One region of the Pseudomonas sp. DF5 genome, then DNA from elsewhere that is predicted to be linked to it. Evidence: predicted binding sites of a transcription regulator. Region 1 holds the regulator's gene; each other region holds the start of a gene.

Region 1 (4,136 bases):
CGATCTGGCGCAGTAACTCCAGGTGCGCATCGGTGGCGGCTTCCGGGACCAGCAGTACAAACAGCAGGTCAACCGGGGCGCCGTCAATGGCGTCGAAATCGATGGGTGCGTCCAGGTGCATCAAGGCACTGATGGGCGATTCGCAGCCCTTGAGACGGCAGTGGGGGATGGCGATACCGTTGCCAAAACCGGTGGAACCGAGTTTTTCACGGGCGACCAGACTCTCGAAGACATCCTGCATGGCCAGATCCGGCACTTCGCGATGGATGAGGTTGGCAATTTGCTCGAGGGCTTTCTTTTTACTGCCGCCCGGCACGTTCACCAGGGAACGGCCGGGGGTCAGGATGCTTTCAAGTCGGATCATGGGTTGGGAGTGTCAACGACCGGTCGCGCCCTGGAGGAGGCTCTGGGTCTTTTCCTTATGCTTTTTGAGTTGTTTATCCAGCTTGTCGGTCAGTGCGTCGATCGCTGCGTACATATCGGTATGTTCCGCGTTAGCGACCACTTCATTGCCGGGAATATGCAGCGTGGCTTCGATTTTCTGCTTGAGCTTCTCGACCGTCATCGTGACCTGCACGTTGGTGATCTTGTCGAAATGCCTCTCTAATCGTTCGAGTTTTTCGCCGATGTAGGTGCGAAGAGGTTCGGTCACTTCCAGTTGGTGTCCACTGATGTTGACTTGCATACAGCTTCTCCTTCGTTGCCAGTGCATAAAGCGGTAGATCAGATGATCTACCACTGGAACGCTGTGGCGTGGCTCTACATCAACCGCTTACGTTCGCTCGAAGGCGCGATCCCGAGGGATTCGCGGTACTTGGCGACGGTGCGGCGAGCCACCTGAATGCCTTGTGCCTCCAGTAAACCAGCGATCTTGCTGTCACTCAACGGCTTTTTCTGATTTTCCGCGGCAACCAGTTTTTTGATGATCGCGCGGATCGCCGTGGACGAGCATTCACCGCCTTCGGAGGTGCTGACGTGGCTGGAAAAAAAGTATTTCAGTTCATAGATGCCCCGTGGGGTATGCATGAATTTTTGCGTGGTTACCCGTGAAATCGTCGATTCGTGCATGCCCACCGCTTCGGCGATGTCATGCAGCACCAACGGCTTCATGGCCTCGTCGCCGTACTCCAGGAAGCCGCGTTGATGCTCGACGATCTGGGTGGCGACTTTCATCAGGGTTTCGTTGCGGCTTTGCAGGCTCTTGATGAACCAGCGAGCCTCCTGCAACTGATTACGCATGAAGGTGTTATCGGCGCTGGTATCGGCGCGGCGTACGAAGCCGGCGTATTGGGCGTTGACTCGCAGGCGTGGCACCGACTCCTGGTTCAATTCCACCAGCCAGCGCTCGTTGTCCTTGCGCACGATCACGTCGGGAACGACGTATTCGGCTTCGGTAGACTCGATTTGCGAACCTGGGCGCGGGTTGAGGCTCTGGACCAGTTCGATCACCTGGCGCAGTTCATCTTCCTTGAGCTTCATGCGGCGCATCAGCTGGCTGTAGTCGCGGCTGCCGAGCAGGTCGATGTAATCGGTGACCAGGCGTTTCGCCTCGGCCAGCCAAGGGGTCTTGGCGGGCAGTTGGCGCAGTTGCAGCAGCAGGCATTCACCAAGATTGCGGGCGCCGATGCCGGCAGGTTCGAATTGCTGAATGCGGTGCAGGACGGCTTCGATTTCGTCCAGTTCGATATCCAGTTCCGGATCGAAGGCATCGAGGATTTCCTCGAGGGTTTCGTCCAGATAGCCCTGATTATTGATGCAATCGATCAGGGTCACGGCGATCAGGCGATCGGTGTCGGACATCGGCGCCAGGTTCAGTTGCCAGAGCAAATGGCTTTGCAGGCTTTCGCCGGCCGATGTACGGGTGGTGAAGTCCCACTCGTCGTCATCGTTGCTCGGCAGGCTGCTGGCACTGGTCTGGTAGACGTCTTCCCAGGCGGTATCGACAGGCAGTTCGTTGGGAATGCGCTCGTTCCAGTCGCCTTCCTCAAGGTTATCCACTGTCGGGGCGGTTTCCTGGTAGGAGGGCTCCTGAATGTCGGCGTTGGGTTTTTGTTCGGTGTTGTCGGCCAAGGGGTCGGCGTTATCGAAGTCGTCGCCTTCTTCCTGGCGTTCGAGCATCGGATTGGACTCCAGGGCCTCCTGGATTTCCTGTTGCAGGTCCAGGGTCGACAATTGGAGCAGGCGGATGGCCTGTTGCAGCTGCGGTGTCATCGTCAGCTGCTGGCCCATTCTCAAGACTAGCGATGGTTTCATGGCAGGGGCTTAACACCTTATTCGCCGGCGCACATGCGCCATCCACTACAGGGCGCCGAAGCGCCAAACATAAGCAAATTATATGCCTGAAACTGAAGTGTTTGCCTAGAGCGCTGTAACAATAAAAACCTGTTGATTTTTTATTGAAATGAGCGCTCTGACGACTGGCCAGACTCCTCAGCGCTTACAGGCGGAACTCATGGCCCAGATACACTTCCTTGACCAATTCGTTGGCCAGGATGGTGGCGGAGTCACCTTCGGCGATCAGCTGGCCATCGTTGACGATGTAGGCTGTTTCGCAGATGTCCAGGGTTTCACGGACGTTGTGGTCAGTGATCAGCACGCCAATGCCTTTGGCCTTGAGGTGGTGGATGATCTGCTTGATGTCGCCCACCGAGATCGGGTCCACGCCGGCGAAGGGTTCGTCGAGGAGGATGAATTTCGGGTTGGTGGCCAGTGCCCGGGCGATTTCCACGCGACGGCGTTCGCCACCGGACAAGCTCATGCCAAGGCTGTCACGGATGTGGTGAATGTGAAATTCCTGCAGCAGGCTTTCCAACTCTTTGCGGCGACCGGCCTTGTCGAGTTCCTTGCGGGTCTCGAGGATGGCCATGATGTTGTCGGTCACCGACAGCTTGCGGAAGATCGACGCTTCTTGCGGCAGATAGCCGATACCGGCCTTTGCGCGACCGTGCATCGGCTGGTGGCTGACGTCCAGGTCGTCGATCAGTACGCGGCCCTGATCGGCCTGTACCAGGCCGACGATCATGTAGAAGCAGGTGGTCTTGCCTGCGCCGTTGGGGCCAAGCAAGCCGACAATCTGACCGCTGTCGATGGACAGGCTGACGTCGCGCACGACCTGGCGGCTCTTGTAGCTCTTGGCCAGATGCTGAGCTTTCAGAGTTGCCATTACTGGGCCTTTTGCTCGTCGGTTTTCTTTTTCGGCTGGATCACCATGTCGATACGCGGACGTGCCTCGGTGACCTTGCTGCCCGTGGCGCGACCGGCGCTGGCCAATTTTTTCACCGTGTCATAGACGATTTTTTCGCCCTGGGTGACGTTGTTGTCCTTGTCGACAACTTTGGCCTTGTCGATCAGTACGACGCGGTTTTGCGCGGCGTGATATTGGATGGTCACGCCCCAACCCTGAACAGGCTTGGTGTCGCCAGCTGTTTGCAATTGCTCGAAGTACGCCAGGTTGCCCACCGAGGTCACCACGTCGATGTCGCCAGTCGGGGTGCGAGTGATGGTCACGGTGTTGCCGGTGACCTTCATCGAGCCCTGAGTGATGATCACGTCACCTTTATAGGTGGCAATACCATTCTTGTCGTCCAGCTGGGCGTCGTCGGCCTGAATGCGGATAGGCTGCGCTTGATCGGTCGGCAGAGCCCAGGCGCTCACGCTTCCCAGTGCTGCGCTCAGACCGAGCAAAATAGGGAGAGTTTTAACGAGCCTCATACTGTCCTCTTACGTTCGATAGCAGGTGTATCCTGCTTTCTTTCAAGTACGCTTTCATTCCGTTGCCTGTCGATACACCGCCGGCGCCGTCGATTCTAACGGGTTGATCGGTCTGCGCATATTGCTGCTGCGGGAACACTGTCATACGGGTGGTGGTAATCAGGGTTTTACGGTTTTTTTCGTCGAAACGCGTGATACGTACCGAGTCGATCAACTCGACCTGGGTGCCGTCCGGGTTGACTTCGCCGCGATCGCTCTGGACGTGCCAGGGGAATTCGGTGCCGCGAAACATGTTCAGGTCAGGGTTGGACAGCAACGTCACTTCCGTCGCCTTCAGGTGTTCGACCTTGTCGGACGTCATTTCATACTGCAATTTGCCGTCCGGCAGGTACTGCACGCTGTGGGCGTTGATGGCGTAATAGTCG
Region 2 (4,136 bases), on a different contig from region 1:
AAGAGGCGGAGCAATCGGCCGAGGTCGCGGGCGCTGAACCAGGCTTGGTTTTCGAGGAGGAGGGCGTGGAGGTGGAGTTTGTGGCGGGTGAAGATGTGGGGGATTAGATAGTTTTCGTCCATGGTGCAGTTCTCGGGATCAAATGAAGAAAACTGCCTCTGATCGTCGCCAAACGAAAAAGGTGGCAGCCATGCGCGGGTTGGCGAACCGGTGACGCCCGAAAACCGGCAGACCCGAAGGTCTCCCACGCATAGCCGCCATAATTCGAGATGGGAACAAATTCCTCGGTCGAATGTGGTCGCGGTGCGTCGGGGTCTTCCGGGTCGCCAAACCCAGAGCTGAACATTCAGCTGGGGATGAGCATAGAAACTGGAGGCCTTACGACGCAATCGGACGGCGGTGGTGTTCTTTGTAGGACGTTGCCGGGATGTTTGCGAGGCTAAGGATCAAAAGATCGCAGCCTTCGACAGCTCCTACAAAGGTGGTCTGTCCAGTATGGGAGGGCTGGTAGACCGAGGCGCCCTCATTCGCGAGCAAGCCCGCTCCCACAGGGAATGCATTTCACAGAAGAGTCAGTACGTTACTCGGCAGGTGGATTGAGCTTCGCTTCCAGCTCCGCCACTTTCGCCTCCAAGCTCTCCAACCGGGCGCGGGTCCGCGCCAGCACAACCATCTGGCTGTCGAATTCTTCACGGCTCACCAAGTCCAGCTTGCTGAAGCCGCTCTGCAGCAGGGCCTTGAACTGGCTTTCGATTTCGCTTTTCGGCAGTGGGGTGTCGCCGCTGAAGAGGCGGGAAGCGGTGCCGCTAAGGGCGTCGAGGAAGTCTTTGGGCGCGAGCATGGGAAATGTCCTGTCAACAATGGCGGGCAGTGTACCACGCAGTGTCTATAGTCAATCTCGGCGGCTGGGATGCACGCTTTTCGCGCATGCGAGTGGACGGCCGCGCACTGTTGTTGTGCGTAACCGTTGCGCCAATCGACTGGAAGGGCTTGTGGCAGCGGCCAAGGGCTTGAAATCAATGGGTTTTGGATAGATGGCAAGCTTTCTGCTTAGTCGCTGGTGACCCATGCACTGATGCAGTCGCTGTGACGAATGCAGTGCGCCAAGCGGAACGGGGGAAGTTTCGTGCGGAGTGGTTAGCTGGCGTCGGACGGGCAGGTAAAGCCGACGATGCGTTACAAAGCCAGGCACTGCGCTTAGACTTGAGTCGGGTTTGTTTTCCTGGGGCAAGTCCACCAATTCGGGAGAGAGTTTTCATGAAGCTAGTCACTGCCATCATCAAGCCGTTCAAACTGGACGACGTGCGCGAGTCGCTGTCCGAGATCGGCGTGCAGGGCATTACCGTTACTGAAGTCAAAGGCTTCGGTCGGCAGAAGGGTCACACCGAGCTGTATCGCGGCGCGGAGTACGTGGTCGATTTTCTGCCTAAGGTGAAGATCGATGTCGCCATTGACGACAAGGATCTGGACCGGGTTATCGAGGCGATAACCAAGGCCGCCAACACCGGCAAGATCGGTGACGGCAAGATCTTCGTGGTCAATCTGGAACAGGCGATTCGCATCCGTACCGGCGAAACCGATACCGACGCAATCTAAGCCGCCACAAACCCAACGCCCCAGGAGAAAACAAAATGACTCTGCGTAAATTCGCAGGGCTAGGAGCCCTGTTGTCCATCGTAATGCCTGGCTTGGCCATGGCGGCAGATCCGGTGGCTCCTCCAGTCCTAAACTCCGGCGACACCGCCTGGATGATGACCTCGACAGCCCTGGTGCTGTTCATGACCATTCCCGGCCTCGCGCTGTTCTACGGCGGCATGGTTCGTTCCAAAAACGTTCTTTCGTTGATGATGCAATGCTTCGCCATTACCGGCCTGGTCACCATCCTGTGGTTCCTTTACGGCTACAGCATGGCGTTTGACACAACGGGTATGGAAGCCAACGTCGTCAACCTCAATTCGTTCGTCGGCAGCTTCGCCAAGGCGTTCCTCGCCGGCATCACGCCTGCCAGTATTACCGGCCCCGCGGCGCTGTTCCCCGAGGCGGTATTTGTCACCTATCAGATGACCTTCGCCATCATCACCCCTGCGTTGATCGTCGGTGCTTTCGCCGAGCGGATGAAGTTCTCCGCAATGCTGGTGTTCATGGGGATCTGGTTCACCCTGGTTTACGCGCCAATTGCGCACATGGTCTGGAGCGGTCCGGGTTCGCTGTTGGGCGACTGGGGCGTGCTCGACTTCGCAGGCGGCACCGTGGTGCACATCAACGCCGGTGTAGCCGGGCTGATTGCCTGTCTGGTACTGGGCAAGCGTAAAGGCTTCCCAACCACCCCAATGGCGCCGCACAACCTTGGTTACACCTTGATGGGTGCTGCGATGTTGTGGGTCGGCTGGTTCGGTTTCAACGCCGGTTCCGCTGCGGCCGCCAACGGCACTGCCGGCATGGCCATGCTGGTGACTCAGATCGCCACCGCCGCCGCAGCCCTGGGCTGGATGTTCGCCGAGTGGCTGACCCACGGCAAACCTAGCGCATTGGGTATCGCTTCGGGTGTGGTGGCCGGTCTGGTTGCGATCACTCCGGCGGCGGGTACCGTTGGCCCGATGGGCTCGATGATCATCGGTCTGGCGGCAGGCGTGGTGTGCTTCTTCTGTGCCACGACTCTGAAACGCAAAATGGGTTACGACGACTCCCTCGACGCCTTCGGCGTGCACGGTATCGGCGGTATCCTCGGCGCGATCCTGACGGGTGTGTTCGCGGCACCGTCCCTGGGTGGCTTCGGCACCGTTACCGACATCGCGGCTCAAGTCTGGATTCAGTGCAAAGGCGTGGGCTTCACGGTGATCTACACCGCGATCGTCACCTTCATCATCCTCAAGGTTCTGGACGCTGTCATGGGGCTGCGTATCACCGAGGAAGAAGAAGCAGTCGGTATCGATCTGGCGCTGCACAACGAACGGGGCTACAACTTGTAAGCACGCCCGTAAAAAATTGCCCGGCTTGCCGGGCATTTTTTTGTCTGGGATTTGTCAGTGAAGGAAAGGCTGAAAGGTTTTTTCATACACGTTCAGGGACGTTTATAACGGGTGTTTTTCTACGGCCAATGGCTTACACGATTGAAGGAATATTAGGGTCTTTGTTTTTTCCCAGAGCGCGCTAGAATGCGCCCCGAACGTGCGGAGAACTGTATGTGGCAACAGACTCTGATAACCCTGCGGGCACGGCCTCGGGGCTTTCATCTGGTAACGGATGAGTTACTCGCCGGCTTGCCTGAACTCAAGGCGTGTCGGGTCGGTCTGTTGCATTTGTGGCTGCAGCATACCTCGGCGTCGTTGACCATCAACGAGAACGCCGATCCGGCGGTACGTCGCGACTTCGAACGATTTTTCAATCGTCTGATCCCACAAGGAGCGGACGACTATGAGCATAACGACGAAGGCCAGGACGACCTCCCGGCGCACTTCAAGGCCAGCGTGCTTGGCTGTCAGCTCAGTTTGCCGATCTCGGCAGGCCGACTGGCGTTGGGAACCTGGCAAGGCGTTTATCTGGGCGAGCACCGTGATCATGGCGGTGCCCGTAAAGTCCTCGCCACCGTACACGGTGAAGGGGCATAAGCCGTTGGTCAGCAACGGCAGTTGAATTTTTTCCGGCGGCCTTCGACAGATGGCGAAGCTGGGCTATAACTAATCTGCTTTTCGCAAGTCATGAGGTAGAACATGAGCGACGATGATCTGGAAAACGACGACCTCGAAGTAGGCGACGAAGACGAGGCCGAAGAAGGCCTGGAAGCAGCAGCGGAAGACGTTGCTGACGATGACGGTGCTGATGCGCCCGTTCCCACTGCCAAAGGCAAGGCCAAGGCAGCGGTATCGGTCGATGAGCTGCCGAGCGTCGAAGCCAAGAACAAGGAACGCGATGCCCTGGCCAAGGCCATGGAAGAGTTTCTGGCACGGGGCGGCAAGGTGCAGGAAGTGGAGGCCAATGTGGTCGCCGATCCTCCCAAGAAGCCTGATAACAAGTACGGCAGCCGGCCTATCTAAGCGCCTGCTTCCTGCTTGCTGAAAAAGCCCGCCGTCGCTGCGGGCTTTTTCATGGGAGGTGTCAAAAGTCTCGAACCCGGTGTGATCCAGTGTGGGAGCGGC
Region 3 (4,136 bases), on a different contig from region 1:
CACGTCCGGACGCACCGTTTCGACGCGCGCGGGCAGGTCGATGGTCAGGCCAGACTCGTCGATGACCTCGAACCCGGCTTCGGTCAGAGCCGCCTTCAGACGCCCGACTTTTTTTGCGGTGTCATTGATCAGCAGGATACGCAACATATTCGCAGGCTCCTGTCAGCGGCTGGCGAGAAGGGGAGCGCTGTCGCTCATGGCGTGCAGCGTAAAACTGCGGGCATAGCCGGCCGGGTCCGAACCGTCCCAGATCTTGCCGTCGATCAGTTGACTGCTGCGCATTTCCTGACCACGGGCGGGCACACCGACAGCACTGGCGGCCTCTCGGTATAAGTCTAGTTGCTGAACCTGGCGGGCCACGCCGAGGTAATCCGGGTCGTCGCGCAATAAACCCCAGCGGCGGAACTGGGTCATGAACCACATGCCGTCGGACAGATACGGCAGATTGACCTCGCCGTCACTGTGGAAACGCACCGCGTGCGGGTCTTGCCAGCGATTGCCCAGGCCGTCGGCGTAGTCACCGAGCAAGCGCGGTTCGATGCAATCGAGCGGGGCATCGAGGTATTCGGGGGCGCTCAACAGTTGCGCGGTGCTGCGGCGATTCTCGCGGCTGGCTTCGATGAACCGGCTGGCCTCGAGGATCGCCATCACCAGGGCCCGGGCGGTATTGGGGTATTGCTCGACGAAGGCGCGGGTGCAGCCAAGGACTTTTTCCGGGTGATCGGGCCAGATGTTCTGGGTGGTGGCCAGGGTGAACCCGAGATTCTGCTGCACCGCACTGGCGGCCCACGGTTCGCCGACGCAGAACCCGTCGATGCGCCCGGCTTGCAGGTGCGCGACCATTTGCGGCGGGGGCACCACCACGCTGTCGACATCCTGCAACGGATGAATGCCCTGGCTCGCCAGCCAGTAATACAGCCACATGGCATGGGTGCCCGTGGGAAATGTCTGGGCGAAGGTCAGTTTTGGGCGACTTTGGTGCACATGGTGGTCCAGTGCTTCAGGACTGGTCACGCCCTGGGCCTGCAAGCCGTGGGAGAGGTTGATGCTCTGGCCATTCTGGTTCAGGCCCATGAGCACAGCCATGTCGGTGGACGCTACGCCGCCGATACCCAGGTGCACGGCGTAGATCAGGCCGTACAGGCTATGGGCGGCGTCGAGTTCGCCGCTGACCAGTTTGTCCCGCAGGTTGGCCCAGGACGACTGGCGCTTGAGGGTCAGGGTCAGGCCGTAAGGCTGGGCGAAGCCCTGGGTGGCGGCCACCACCACCGAGGCGCAGTCGCTCAAGGCCATGAAGCCGAGGTTGATTTCGGATTTTTCCGGGGCATCGCTGCCGTTGACCCAGGCCAGTGGGCCGGCTGATGGTTCATTCATCGATTTGCACCTTCCAAAAAAAACGTCGCCCCATGGCCTCTGCGCGAGCAGAGCCGGTGACGACGCCATTGTCCTGCCACTCATTCCGTCGTTGGCATGAGTGCTGATGAAAATGTTGGTGCAAGGCATATGCCATCGCTGGCTGATTTTGTCGTGCGCCTCGCCTGTGGACTCGATGCGCGGCTATAATCGCCGCCTCTCATCGCCACCCGAGTCAAGCCTGCCCATGTACACCCTGGCCCGTCAGCTGCTGTTCAAACTTTCCCCGGAAACCTCCCACGATCTGTCCCTGGACCTGATCGGCGCGGGCGGGCGTTTGGGCCTCAACGGCTTGCTGTGCAAGGCGCCGGCGAAAATGCCGGTGACGGTCATGGGCCTGGAGTTCCCGAACCCGGTGGGTCTGGCGGCCGGTCTGGACAAGAACGGCGCGGCGATCGACGGATTTGCCCAACTGGGTTTCGGTTTCGTCGAAATCGGCACCATTACCCCGCGTCCGCAGCCGGGTAATCCGAAACCACGGATTTTCCGCTTGCCGGAGGCCGAGGCGATCATCAACCGCATGGGCTTCAACAATCTTGGCGTCGATCACTTGCTCGCTCGCGTGGCGGCGGCCAAGTACAAGGGTGTGCTGGGCATCAACATCGGCAAGAACTTCGATACGCCGGTCGAGCGTGCGGTGGACGATTACCTGATCTGCCTGGACAAGGTTTACGCCCACGCCAGCTACGTGACCGTCAACGTCAGCTCGCCGAATACGCCGGGCCTGCGCAGCCTGCAATTCGGCGACTCGCTCAAGCAATTGCTCGCCGACCTGGCCACGCGCCGGGCGGAACTGGCCTTGCGCCACGGCAAACATGTACCGCTGGCGATCAAGATCGCGCCGGACATGACCGACGAAGAAACCGCGCAGGTGGCCCAGGCACTGATCGAAACCGGGATGGATGCGGTGATCGCCACCAACACCACCCTGAGCCGCGTCGGTGTCGAAGGCCTGGAGCACGGTGACGAGGCGGGCGGTTTGTCTGGCGCACCGGTTCGCGACAAGAGCACCCACACCGTGAAGGTGCTGGCGGCAGAACTGGCCGGTCGCTTGCCGATCATCGCCGTGGGCGGTATCACCGAAGGCAAGCACGCGGCTGAGAAAATCGCCGCGGGTGCGAGCCTGGTGCAGATCTATTCGGGCTTTATCTATAAAGGCCCGGCACTGATTCGTGAATCGGTAGACGCCATCGCTGCGCTGCGCTGAAGGCAGTGTAGGGATCTTGTGCTGAGGGCTTTTGTGGCGAGGGGGCTTGCCCCCGTTCGGCTGCGAAGCAGTCGTAAATCCTGCAACCGCGTTTTACCTGACACACCGGGTTGATTGGTTTTGGGGCCGCTTCGCAGCCCAGCGGGAGCAAGCTCCCTCGCCACAGAAACGACTTCACCACCGTAGTTCTTTGCAGGCATAAAAAAGGGCTCCTCGAAGGAGCCCCTGGGCCGAAGCCCGCCGTCCGGATGGGACGTGCGTGGTTAAGTCGTTGCGTAATCAGATTGTCGTGTCGGAGTGTGTGCCCTGTATTAGCCGACGGCGTGAAGTTCGTTGAGTCTGTGGATTCCCGCAGTGCCGGTCATACCGTCCCAATTGTCGCCGCGTCCTTCTCGCCAGCCATTGATCCAGGCTTGGCGTACCGACGGTAGAGTAAAAGGGCAAAGCTCACGGGATTTACCACCAACGCCATATTGATATCCGCGCAAAAATGCTCTTTCCAACGGATCACGCTTAAGTCTTCTCATAGGGTGTTTCCCTCACTTGTTGACTGTATGTATCGCGTCGACCTCAATTGAGGTCAGGCAGAAAAATTCTGCCGTTGGTAGCTCGCTGCCGGCGTCGCGAGCCAAGGTGTTGACGCCGTTGCGACGTCAACCTGAGTTGAGTTCTAACCAATGCGTCACACCGAGGGAATGATCGTTTTGTCATAAGAACGTAACCATAAAGATGCTATGGCCATAAGTAACACGATATTTGTCCCATATTGATTGACCAAAGCCCGGTATGATCGGCCCTGCGCAGGATGGTGGGGGGCGCCTTTAACGAGAATGACACCCGTTGCCCTTGGGGATTATTCGACGAAGGGTCGACTTATGACATTTTGTTGCATCAACTTTTTTATCTGCCCTGGCATCTAAGCTCTTTTAACCCGAGCAGTCAGGGTGGGACGGCACACCTTCGTGCCACGCGGGCGTTCTGTTAGAAAAACGCCTGATTGAAAACCGGATCGGCAACGCGTTGCCGGTTCACTTAGCTAAAGGCTCTGGAATTACCATGTCCGATCGTTTCGAACTCTTCCTCACTTGCCCCAAAGGCCTTGAAGGTCTGCTCATCGAGGAAGCCGTCGGGCTTGGCCTTGAGGAAGCACGCGAGCACACCTCGGCGGTGCGTGGCATGGCCACCATGGAAACCGCTTATCGCTTGTGCCTGTGGTCGCGTCTGGCGAACCGGGTGCTGTTGGTGCTCAAGCGCTTCCCGATGAAGGACGCCGAAGACCTCTATCACGGCGTGCTGGATATCGAGTGGCAAGACCACATGCTCAACGATGGCACCCTGGCCGTCGAATTCAGCGGTCACGGCTCCGGCATCGATAACACACACTTTGGCGCCTTGAAGGTCAAGGATGCCATCGTCGACAAACTGCGCACCCCGCAAGGCGATCGCCCGTCCATCGACAAGCTCAACCCGGACCTGCGCATTCACCTGCGTCTGGACCGTGGCGAAGCCATCCTGT
Region 4 (4,136 bases), on a different contig from region 1:
GATACCGTCCAGGTATTCCTGGCATGCACGACCCTCGACCACTTTCAGTTGGCGAGTGATCAGCGTATTCCACACCGCGTGTTCTTCAGCGGGGTAGTCGATAAAACCTTGCGCATCGGGCTCGCGAGCCACGTATTGCGTCTGCTTCATACTGCTCTCCTGCTAGGGGATACGTTCTTGTTTTATGTCCTGCTCTGGAATTAGAGATACGCCAAGGAGTGCGACTTTGCAGCAGGTGATCCGCGCGTTATGTGGGAAAAATCCATGCTTTTCGTAAAGTATTCGTTACGGTTTTGCTGCTGTGGCGTAAGTATTGATATTTCCGTGTTTGAAATGGATTGCGGGTGTCACATAATCTTGACGGCTAACTTGGCGTTCGCGCAGAAATTTCCTTGCGTCGAGCCTCGATCACCCCTGTTACGGGCCTTCATATGCGTATCAAAGTCCACTGCCAGAACCGCATCGGTATCTTGCGCGACATTCTCAACCTGTTGGTCGAGTACGGGATCAACGTCGCTCGCGGCGAAGTGGGTGGCGAGCATGGCAATGCGATCTATCTGCACTGCCCGAACCTGATCAACATTCAGTTCCAGGCGTTGCGGCCGAAGTTCGAGGCCATTGGCGGGGTGTTCGGTGTCAAGCGCGTAGGGCTGATGCCCAGCGAGCGTCGGCACATGGAGCTCAATGCCTTGCTCGGTGCCCTGGAGTTTCCGGTGCTGTCGATCGACATGGGCGGTTCCATCGTCGCAGCCAACCGTGCGGCGGCGCAGTTGCTCGGGGTACGGGTGGATGAGGTGCCGGGGATCCCGCTGTCGCGGTACGCCGAGGACTTCGATTTGCCGGAACTGGTGCGCGCCAACAAGTCGCGGATCAACGGCTTGCGGGTGAAGGTCAAGGGTGACGTGTTTCTCGCCGACATCGCGCCGCTGCAATCGGAACATGACGAAAGCGAGGCCATGGCCGGTGCGGTGTTGACGCTGCACCGGGCGGATCGCGTGGGTGAGCGCATTTATAACGTGCGCAAGCAGGAGCTGCGCGGCTTCGACAGCATTTTCCAAAGCTCGAAAGTGATGGCGGCGGTGGTTCGCGAAGCGCGGCGCATGGCACCGCTGGATGCGCCGCTATTGATCGAAGGCGAAACCGGCACCGGCAAAGAGTTGTTGGCGCGGGCCTGTCACCTGGCGAGCCCGCGCGGGCAATCACCGCTGATGGCGCTCAACTGCGCCGGCCTGCCAGAGTCCATGGCCGAGACCGAATTGTTCGGCTACGGCCCCGGCGCCTTCGAAGGGGCGCGGGCCGAAGGCAAGCTCGGGCTCCTGGAGCTGACGGCGGGCGGTACGTTGTTTCTCGATGGCGTCGGCGAAATGAGCCCGCGCTTGCAGGTGAAATTACTGCGCTTTCTGCAGGACGGTTGCTTCCGTCGTGTCGGCAGCGATGAAGAGGTCTATCTGGATGTGCGGGTGATCTGCGCGACTCAGGTGGACTTGTCCGAGCTGTGTGCTCGCGGTGAATTTCGCCAGGACTTGTACCACCGCTTGAACGTGCTCTCGTTGCACATCCCGCCACTGCGCGAATGCCTCGACGGACTGGCGCCGCTGGTGGAGCACTTCCTCGATCAGGCCAGCCGACAGATCGGTTGCCCACTGCCGAAGCTGGCGCCGGCGGCGATGGAACGACTCAGTCACTATCACTGGCCGGGTAACGTGCGGCAGTTGGAGAACGTGCTGTTTCAGGCGGTTTCCCTGTGCGAAGGCGGCACCGTCAAAGCCGAGCACATTCGTCTGCCGGACTACGGCGTGCGTCAGCCGCTTGGCGACTTCTCCCTCGAGGGTGGGCTGGACGAGATTGTCGGGCGCTTCGAGAAAGCGGTGTTGGAGCGCTTGTATTCCGAGTATCCGAGCAGTCGGCAACTGGGCAAGCGTTTGGGGGTTTCCCACACCACCATTGCTAACAAGCTGCGCGAGTATGAGGTCGGCAAGACCGAGTCATAACAGGCATATGCGGTGTTTGTGCTGGCCTCTTCGCGGGCAAGCCCGCTCCCACAGGTTTCTTTGTTGGTCACAAATACTGGGTTCACCGAAGATCCCTGTGGGAGCGGGCTTGCCCGCGAATAGGCCAGCACTGCCAGCACCTCGGTCAAGCCTTGCCACCAACCGGCATGACACCGCCGGTTTTTCGTCTTCGATACATTCCCTCAATCCCCTCTAAATCCCTCAAGTCCTTTGTTTGCCGGGCCCGGCGCCGCCAGAAAAAAGTTGGTCTGCAAATTGCTTATGGCTCAGCAGTACAGCGGTGGGCGGCAAACGTCCGGCATGCAGAGGAAAGAGTGTGGACAAGTACCTTTATGTGGCAATGACCGGCGCCAGCCAGAATGCACTGGCGCAGAAGGCTCATGCCAACAACCTGGCGAACATCTCTACCAATGGTTTTCAGAAGGACCTGGAGCAGGCCCGTTCGATGCCGGTGTTTGGTGACAGCTTTCCGGCGCGTGCGTTTGCCATGAGCGAACGTCCGGCTACCGACTTCTCCCCGGGCGCCCTGGTGCAAACCGGTCGCGACCTCGATGTCGCGGTGCAAGGCAACGGCTGGATCGCCGTGCAAAACCCCGATGGCGGTGAAAGCTACGTACGCACCGGCAGCCTGAACGTTGACGCGCTGGGCGTACTGCGCGCCGGCAACGGCATGCCGGTGATGGGCAATGGCGGGCCGATTGCCGTGCCGCCCGAGCAGCAGATCGAAGTCGGCGAAGACGGCACCGTCAGCATCCGTGCGATGGGCGAGGGCCCGCGGGTAATGGCCGAAGTCGACCGCATCAAGCTGGTCAACCCGGACTTCAAGAACATGACCAAAGGCCTGGACGGTTCGATCCACACCAAGGACGGCAAGCCGGCGCAAGCCGATGCCGGCGTCAAACTGGTGTCTGGGTTTCTCGAGTCGAGCAACGTCAATGCCGTGGAAGAAATGACTTCGGTACTGGCGCTGGCCAAGCAGTTCGAACTGCACATCAAGATGATGAACACCGCCAAAGACGATGACCAGGCCATGGCTCGGGTCTTGCAGATCAGCTAATTATCAGAACGTCGCGCCGTAAAACAGGCGCACGAGGAGAAACGAATGCTTCCGGCTCTATGGGTTGCCAAAACAGGTCTGTCCGCCCAGGACACCAACCTCACCACCATTTCCAACAACCTGGCGAACGTATCGACCACGGGTTTCAAACGTGACCGCGCCGAGTTCCAGGACTTGCTGTATCAGATCAAACGCCAGCCAGGCGCCCAGTCGACCCAGGACAGCGAACTGCCGTCGGGCTTGCAAGTCGGTACCGGCGTGCGCATCGTCGGCACCCAGAAAAACTTCACCGCCGGCAGCCTGCAAACCACCGAGCAGCCACTGGACATGGCCATCGACGGTCGCGGTTTCTTCCAGATCCTGCAGCCCGATGGCACCACGTCCTACACCCGTGACGGTACCTTCCACCTCGATTCCAACGGCCAGATCGTCAACGCCAGCGGCTTTGCCCTGGAGCCGGCCATTGTCATCCCGAACAACGCCCAGACCTTCACTGTCGGCCGTGACGGCACCGTGTCCATCACCGTTGCCGGCAACCCCGCCTCCCAGGTGATCGGCAACCTGCAAACCGCCGACTTCATCAACCCGGCCGGTCTGCAAGCGGTGGGTAACAACCTGTTCCTGGAAACCGCTGCCAGTGGCGCGCCGCAAATCGGCACTCCGGGTCTGGCCGGTTTCGGCACCACGCTGCAGAACACCCTGGAAACGTCCAACGTCAGCACCGTTGAAGAGATGGTCAACATGATCACCACTCAGCGCGCCTACGAGATGAACTCCAAAGTGATCTCCACCGCCGACCAGATGCTCTCGTTCGTAACGCAGAATCTGTAATCAAGTCTATGAGGCGGCCATGAGGTCGCCTGCAACACCGTGAGGTAGGGTCATGAATCGCTTCGTATCTGTTCTGGCACTGAGTGGGGTCGCCGCGCTGGCGGGGTGCGTCGGTCCGACGCCAAAGCCCAATGACCCTTACTACGCCCCGGTGTTGCCGCGCACACCGCTGCCGGCTGCCGCCAATAATGGCTCGATCTACCAGGCCGGTTTCGAACAGAACCTGTACAGCGACC

The links. Region 1 encodes sigma-54, which starts transcription at its own class of promoters, with help from an activator protein. Its sites were predicted from a motif close to ANTGGCATNNANNTTGCTNT; they were not measured.
Region 2: the regulator sigma-54 is predicted to act here: its motif matches at 1,034-1,053, upstream of glnK (P-II family nitrogen regulator).
Region 3: the regulator sigma-54 is predicted to act here: its motif matches at 1,492-1,511, upstream of AC30D7_RS11795 (CmpA/NrtA family ABC transporter substrate-binding protein).
Region 4: the regulator sigma-54 is predicted to act here: its motif matches at 2,255-2,274, upstream of AC30D7_RS28310 (flagellar basal body rod protein FlgF).

What each region holds. Positions count from the first base shown of each region.
Region 1 covers NZ_JBYVYM010000008.1:25,292-29,427, forward strand. Annotated here, with positions in the region: gene ptsN (PTS IIA-like nitrogen regulatory protein PtsN) at 1-364, opposite strand, end outside; gene hpf (ribosome hibernation-promoting factor, HPF/YfiA family) at 377-685, opposite strand; gene AC30D7_RS09500 (RNA polymerase factor sigma-54) at 760-2,253, opposite strand; gene lptB (LPS export ABC transporter ATP-binding protein) at 2,438-3,163, opposite strand; gene lptA (lipopolysaccharide transport periplasmic protein LptA) at 3,163-3,711, opposite strand; gene lptC (LPS export ABC transporter periplasmic protein LptC) at 3,698-4,136, opposite strand, start outside.
Region 2 covers NZ_JBYVYM010000001.1:148,171-152,306, reverse strand. Annotated here, with positions in the region: gene AC30D7_RS00740 (BRO-N domain-containing protein) at 1-122, opposite strand, end outside; gene AC30D7_RS00735 (accessory factor UbiK family protein) at 581-841, opposite strand; gene glnK (P-II family nitrogen regulator) at 1,258-1,596, shown strand; gene AC30D7_RS00725 (ammonium transporter) at 1,632-2,969, shown strand; gene AC30D7_RS00720 (secondary thiamine-phosphate synthase enzyme YjbQ) at 3,183-3,608, shown strand; gene sutA (transcriptional regulator SutA) at 3,711-4,034, shown strand.
Region 3 covers NZ_JBYVYM010000010.1:142,628-146,763, reverse strand. Annotated here, with positions in the region: gene AC30D7_RS11800 (ANTAR domain-containing response regulator) at 1-147, opposite strand, end outside; gene AC30D7_RS11795 (CmpA/NrtA family ABC transporter substrate-binding protein) at 163-1,374, opposite strand; gene AC30D7_RS11790 (quinone-dependent dihydroorotate dehydrogenase) at 1,601-2,620, shown strand; gene rmf (ribosome modulation factor) at 2,932-3,147, opposite strand; gene rlmKL (bifunctional 23S rRNA (guanine(2069)-N(7))-methyltransferase RlmK/23S rRNA (guanine(2445)-N(2))-methyltransferase RlmL) at 3,677-4,136, shown strand, end outside.
Region 4 covers NZ_JBYVYM010000048.1:8,562-12,697, forward strand. Annotated here, with positions in the region: gene phhA (phenylalanine 4-monooxygenase) at 1-150, opposite strand, end outside; gene AC30D7_RS28305 (sigma-54-dependent transcriptional regulator) at 432-1,991, shown strand; gene AC30D7_RS28310 (flagellar basal body rod protein FlgF) at 2,329-3,069, shown strand; gene flgG (flagellar basal-body rod protein FlgG) at 3,115-3,900, shown strand; gene flgH (flagellar basal body L-ring protein FlgH) at 3,953-4,136, shown strand, end outside.